Regions from separate parts of the Mesorhizobium sp. M0816 genome, predicted to be linked through region 1. Evidence: predicted binding sites of a transcription regulator. Region 1 holds the regulator's gene; the other holds the start of a gene.

What was found. The regulator PhoB, encoded in region 1, activates phosphate uptake and scavenging genes when phosphate is short. The targets are predictions, from matches to a motif close to TGTCATNNANCTGTCAT.
Region 2: phnF (phosphonate metabolism transcriptional regulator PhnF) is a predicted target of PhoB. The motif match lies at 1,497-1,513, and genes of this name have one in related genera.

What each region holds. Positions count from the first base shown of each region.
Region 1 covers NZ_JAMYOT010000008.1:40,218-43,625, forward strand. The annotation lists gene NKI17_RS14115 (ROK family protein) at 1-1,240, shown strand, start outside; gene phoB (phosphate regulon transcriptional regulator PhoB) at 1,250-1,939, opposite strand; gene phoU (phosphate signaling complex protein PhoU) at 1,956-2,663, opposite strand; gene pstB (phosphate ABC transporter ATP-binding protein PstB) at 2,696-3,408, opposite strand, start outside.
Region 2 covers NZ_JAMYOT010000015.1:106,223-109,630, forward strand. The annotation lists gene NKI17_RS22875 (zinc-binding alcohol dehydrogenase family protein) at 1-697, shown strand, start outside; gene phnF (phosphonate metabolism transcriptional regulator PhnF) at 716-1,459, opposite strand; gene phnG (phosphonate C-P lyase system protein PhnG) at 1,595-2,056, shown strand; gene phnH (phosphonate C-P lyase system protein PhnH) at 2,056-2,667, shown strand; gene NKI17_RS22895 (carbon-phosphorus lyase complex subunit) at 2,669-3,408, shown strand, end outside.

The sequences.
Region 1 (3,408 bases):
GGTCGGAATCCGCCATGACGATTTGCGCCGGCGCAACCGGGCGATGGTGATCTCGGCGGTGCGCCGGGCCGGCCAGCCATCGCGTACTGAGATCGCAGCTACCACCGGCCTCAGTCATTCGACCATATCGGCGATCTCTTCCGACCTGATACGGGAAGGCATCCTCGCCGAGAGCAAGGCAAGTGAGCCCGTTTCGTTGAAACGCGGTCGTCCGCAGGTCGGCCTCGCCCTCAACCCGGAAGCGGCGGCGGTGCTGACCGTGGTGTTGTCGCTGAATTTCCTGTCGGCCGCCATTATCGACTATACGGGACAGGTGGTCGCCGAGGAACAGCGCCGGCTGGACACGCTGACCATGCCGCGCGACGAGCTGATCCGTGAATGCATGGCCATCGTCCGGCGCCGGCTGCAGGATCCAGACCTTGACGTCCGCAGTGTCGCCCGCATCGCCCTGGCGATTCAGGGCATTACCGACTCCCCTGCACGCGCCATGCTGTGGTCGCCGATCACGCCGCAGACCGACATCGCCTTTGCCGACATGCTGGAGGACGAATTCGGCATCCCGGCAACGGTGGAGAACGACTGCAACATGATGGCGGTGGCTTTGCGCTGGCGCAATCCGGATCGCTATCGCGACGACTTCATCGCCATCCTGCTTTCGCATGGCATCGGCATGGGGCTGGTGCTGAAGGGCGAACTGTTCACCGGGACGCATTCCTCGGGCGGCGAATTTGGCCACATGATCCATCGTCCGGGCGGCGCGCTCTGCCGTTGCGGGCGGCGCGGCTGCATCGAGGCCTATGCCGGCAACTACGCCATCTGGCGCAACGCCAGGCAGATGAGCGAAGACAGCGAGCCGGTCGCCGACGTCAGCGACGCCGACATGCGAGCACTGGCGGCCCGGGCGCGCGAGAAAGATGGGCCGGAACGCGAGGCCTACCGCAAGGCCGGCGAAGCGCTGGGTTTCGGTCTCGGCTCGCTGTTCGCGCTGATCGATCCGGCACCGGTCGCGATGGTCGGCGCCAGTGCCGCCGCCTTCGATCTGATCGAGCCGGCCATGCGGAAGGCAATCGCCCAGACCGCCGGCGGCCAGCATTCAGGCTCGATCTCCTTCGATACAGAGCCGAACGAATTGCCACTGATCCGCGAAGGCTGCGCGATGCGGGCGTTAAGCTTCGTCGACCAGGAGATTTTCGCGCCGGGCGCGCAAATGAGGCCCAGCGTCAGAAAGAACGTAGCCTGACCAGGCGGGTCAATCTTCCCTGATCGCATAGCCGGCACCGCGGATGGTGCGGATGACATCCGGCATCCGGCCGTTGTTGACGGCTTTGCGCAGCCGCCCGACATGCACGTCGACGGTGCGTTCGTCGATGTAGATTGTCTCGCCCCAGACATTATCGAGTAACTGGCTGCGCGAGAAGACACGGCCCGGATGCCGCATCATGAACTCGAGCAGCCGGAATTCGGTCGGCCCGAGCCTGATTTCGCTCTTCTTGCGATAGACCCTGTGCGATTCGCGATCGAGCACGATGTCGCCTACCTTCAGCACGCTGGACAGCACTTCCGGCTTGGCGCGCCGCAGCAGCGCCTTGACCCTGGCCATGAATTCCGGTGTCGAAAACGGTTTGACCAGATAGTCGTCGGCGCCGGTCGAAAGACCGCGCACCCGGTCGCTCTCCTCGCCGCGCGCGGTCAGCATGATGATCGGCAGCCGCTCGGTTTCGGGGCGCACCCGCAACCGACGACAGAGCTCGATGCCGGAAACCGCTGGTATCATCCAGTCGAGCACCAAAAGGTCGGGCACATTCTCCTGCAAACGGATCTCGGCTTCGTCGCCGCGTGTCACCACCTCGACCTGGTAGCCTTCGGATTCGAGATTGTAGCGGAGCAGCACACCCAACGGCTCCTCGTCCTCCACCACCATTATGCGTGGTGCGATCATCGGCTGGGCACCCCCATCATGTCACCGGTGCGGACATTGTCGTTTCGTCCTGCTTCGGACGATTGACCGGCAATTGCTCGCCGGTCAGCACATAATACGCATTTTCGGCGATGTTGGTGACATGGTCGCCGATCCGCTCCAGATTCTTGGCGCAGAACAGCAGGTGCGTGCAAGCGGTGATGTTGCGCGGATCTTCCATCATGTAGGTCAAGAGCTCGCGGAACACGGACGTGTATTTGACGTCGATGCGCTCGTCGGCGGCACGCAGCTTGGCCAACGCGGCCGCATCGCCTGCAGCATATTCCTCGATGACACCCTGCACCTGGATGAGAACCAGCTGCGCCATCGCGTCGATGGAATGCGACAGGTCCCGCGGCGTGGCGCTGAGGCCGACCGCACTCACGCGCTTGGCGATATTCTTGGCAAGATCGCCGATGCGTTCGAGGTCGCCCGCCATGCGGATCGCTCCGACCACATGGCGAAGATCGTGGGCCATCGGCTGGCGTTTGGCGATCAGGGTTATGGCGCGGTCGTCCAGTTCGCGTTGACGCGCATCCATGATGGCGTCGTCGGAAACGACGCGTTGCGCCAGCACGTTGTCGGAATTCAACAGGGCCTTGGTCGCCCCGCCGACCATCGAACCGGCGAGGTCGGCCATGTCGCGGATCAGCTTGCTGATCTGCTCGAGATCCTCGTCGAAAGAAGCGACTGTGTGTTCGCCCATGGTCCTGTCCTCATATGCATGATCGGAACGGCTCAGCCGAAGCGGCCAGTGATGTAGTCCTGCGTGCGCTTCTCGCGGGGCGACGTGAAGATCTTCTCGGTCCGGTCGAACTCGACCAGTTCACCCAGATACATGAAGGCGGTCTGGCGCGACACGCGCGCCGCCTGCTGCATGTTGTGGGTGACGATGACGATCGTGTAGTCGGCTTGCAATTCGTCGATCAGTTCCTCGATCTTGGCAGTCGACAGCGGGTCGAGGGCCGAAGCCGGTTCGTCGAGCAGAATGACTTCCGGCTTCACGGCCACGGTGCGGGCGATACAGAGCCGCTGCTGCTGGCCGCCAGATAGGCTCAAGCCGCTGGCGTTGAGCTTGTCCTTGACCTCGCTCCACAGCGCGGCGCGCTTCAACGCCTGTTCGACGCGGCCGTCCATCTCGGACTTGCCGAGGTTCTCGTAGAGCCTGACGCCGAAGGCGATGTTCTCGTAGATCGACATCGGGAACGGCGTCGGCTTCTGGAACACCATGCCGATCTTGGTCCTGAGGAGGTTGAGATCCTGCGACCGGTCGAGAATGTTCTTGCCGTCGAGCAGCACCTGGCCCTCGGCCATCTGTTTTGGGTAGAGCTCATAGATGCGGTTGAACACACGCAGCAGCGTCGATTTCCCGCAGCCCGAAGGGCCGATGAAGGCCGTGACACTGCGCTCAGGCAGCGACAGGCTGATGTCCTTCAGCGCCTTGCTCTGGC
Region 2 (3,408 bases), on a different contig from region 1:
GGTGCTCGGCGTCCACCGCGACGGCGCCATGTGCGAGCAGATCCTGGTGCCGGCGCAAAATCTTTATCCGGCAAACGGCTTGTCGCTGGCCGATGCTGCCGCCGTCGAATTCCTGGCGATCGGCGCCCATGCCGTGCGGCGCTCGCTGGCTGATCCAGGTGCGCGCACGCTGGTCATCGGCGCCGGCCCGATCGGGCTCGGCACGGCGCTGTTCGCACGCATCGCCGGGCTCGATGTGACGCTGCTCGACATGAGCGCTGAACGGCTTGGCTTTGCCGAAAGCGAACTCGGCTTCGCGACGCTCGACGGCTCGCGAGGCACCGCTGCCGACCTGGTGCGGGAAGCAACCGGCGGCGACGGCTTCGACGTGGTTTTCGATGCCACCGGCAACACCCGGTCGGTGCAGTCGGCCTTCGCCCATGTCGCGCATGGCGGGGCGCTGGTCCTGGTCAGCGTCGTCAAGGACGACATCGCCTTTTCCGATCCCGAATTCCACAAGCGCGAGATGATGCTGATCGGCAGCCGCAACGCCCTGCGAGCCGATTTCGACCATGTCGCCGCCTCGATCCGCAACGGCGCGCTGCCGCTGGCAAAGCTGGTCACCCACCGCACCACGCTTGGCGAGACGCCGCACGACCTCGCCCGCTGGGCGCATGAGAAGTCCGGCCTGATCAAGGCCGTCATTCAAGTCGGATGATGCCAGGGCTGCCGCATCTCAGAGCGCCGACAATTTGAGCTCGATCCGCTCGGCCGGGAAGCGTGACTCCGAAAACTGTATCGGCTGACCGTCGGGCGTGACGTTGACGGCGACCGTGACCAGCACGATGGCGCCGGGCTGCAGGTCGAGGTCGGCAAGGTCGGCGGCATCGGCATGGCGCGCCGACAGCACGGTCGATTGTCTGAGATAGTCGTCGATGCCGAAACGTGCCAGCGATGCGGTGATCGAACCGGTTTCCGCCATGGCGGCATCGATGCCGGCAAAGCGCCTGGCATCGAACCAGCCGGCCGCGCGAGACACCGGCATTCCATCGGCTTCGCCGCGCGTTTCCAGGCGTATCACATCGGCCCCCGTCGCAAGGCCTAAGCCCTCTGCGACACGACGGTTGGCCGGCTCGATCGATGACGCGAGCAAGGTGATATGCCGCTCGGACGCCTGTCCTTGCAATCCCTCGGAAAAGCGGGTGCGGGCGCCGATCGGATAAGACAGCCGCTTGCGCGACAGCACGAAGGTGCCGCGCCCCTGCTCCGCCCTGAGCACACCCTCCTGCACCAGCGCTGCGATAGCGCTACGCACCGTGTGGCGGTTGACGCCATAGCGTCCGGCCAACGCGATCTCCGGCGGCAGCGCGGCATTCTCGGGAAAATCGCCGGCGGCGATCGAATGCAGGATCTGGTCGGCGATCTGCCGCCACAGCGCGACACCGCTGCGCCGCTCGATGCTGTTGGCTTGTCCGATCATCTCCCGCCCCAATTCCTTGCGCCGATCTTTTGGCCCGTGTCACGTGCCCGTCATGGACACGCGCTAGATAATGGATATAATTTGTATAGTTGTCTATATCACTAGACAAAATGAACGCAGACGAGGAGCACCGCCATGCGAGGACGGGAAGCGCGAGAGCAGGCCGAGCGCAAGGCCGTGATGGCGACGCTGGCGCAATCGGCCGGCGACGACATCGTCCGCCTCTGGGACGAAGCCGGCCTGCCTTGCGAAGCGGAACTTCTGCGTGGCCCCGAAACCGGCCTGGTTACGGTACGCGGCCGCATCGGCGGCGGTGGTGCCCCTTTCAATGTCGGCGAGGCGACGGTCACCCGTGCCACGGTGCGGCTTGCGTCCGGCCATGTCGGCCACTGCTACGCGCTCGGCCGCGACAAGCAGAAGGCAAGGCTGGCGGCAATCGCCGATGCGCTGTGGCAGGACCCGGCCCACCGCAATGAGGTCGAGATCAGGATCGTTGCGCCATTGCAGGCGGCACTGGCCAAGGCGCGTGAACAGCGCCGCGCCGAGACGGCGGCGACCAAGGTCGATTTCTTCACCATGGTGCGCGGAGAAGACTGATGGATATCGCCACTCAATCCATTGAAGGCGGCTTCGCCGATCCGGTATTCAATGCCCAGACCGTATTCCGTGCCGTGATGGACGCGATGGCGCGGCCAGGCAGCGTGCAGCCGCTGCCGGCCCTCGCCCATCCCCCGGTGCCGCTATCGGCCACCGCCGGCGCCGTTGCGCTGACGCTGTGCGACAACGACACGCCGCTCTGGCTCGACCCGGCTTTGCAGGGGTCGGCGGCGGTGAAATCCTGGCTTGGCTTCCATACCGGCGCGCCGCTGGCCAACACCCCGGCCGACGCGCATTTCGCGCTGATCGCCACGCCGGCCGAGATGATGGCGTTCGACGGGTTTTCGCAAGGCACCCAGGATTATCCCGATCGCTCCACGACGCTGATCCTCGAGGTCGGCGATCTCGTCTCCGGCGCTGCGCTGCTGCTCGAAGGCCCGGGCATCGAGAAGACGGCGACGATCGCGCCGGCGCAAATGCCGCGCCATTTCGTCGAGCAATGGAAGCAGAACAACCAGCGTTTTCCGCGTGGCGTCGATATCATCCTCGCCACGTTCGACGCAATTGCCTGCCTGCCGCGCACGACGCGCATCAAGATGATGGAGGCGTAGCATGTATGTTGCGGTAAAGGGTGGCGAGACGGCCATTCGCAATGCTCACAAACTGCTCGCCGACCGCCGGCGCGGCGACCGTTCGGTGCCCGCACTTCGTCTAGACCAGATCGTCGAGCAGCTGGCGCTCGGCGTCGACCGGGTGATGAGCGAAGGTTCGCTCTACGACAGGGAACTGGCGGCATTGGCGATCGTCCAGGCGCGCGGCGACATGATCGAGGCGATCTTCCTGGTTCGCGCCTATCGCACCACGCTGCCGCGTTTCGGCTACACCAGGGCGATCGACACCGGCACGATGCTGGTCGAGCGGCGGGTGTCGGCGACCTACAAGGATCTGCCCGGCGGCCAGTTGCTCGGCCCGACTTTCGACTACACCCACCGGCTGCTCGATCCCGAACTTGCTGCCGGCGGCGATGTCGCCGAGCCGGAACAGCGTGCAGGCGAAGCGGAGGCGATGCCGCGCGTCTCGGCCATCCTCGCCCGCGAAGGCCTGATCGAGCCCGACGGCGACATGCCCGGCGATCATGTCCCCGGCGACATCACCCGTGAGCCGCTCGAATTCCCGATGGCGCGTGACATCCGCCTGCAGGCGCTGTCGCGCGGCGACGAGGGGTTTCTGCTGGCGCTCGGCTATTCCACCCAGCGCGGCTACGCGCGCAACCATCCCTTCGTCGGCGAGGTTCGCATCGGCGAGGTCGAACTGGAACTGGACGTGCCGGAACTGCCCTTTGCCGTGCCGCT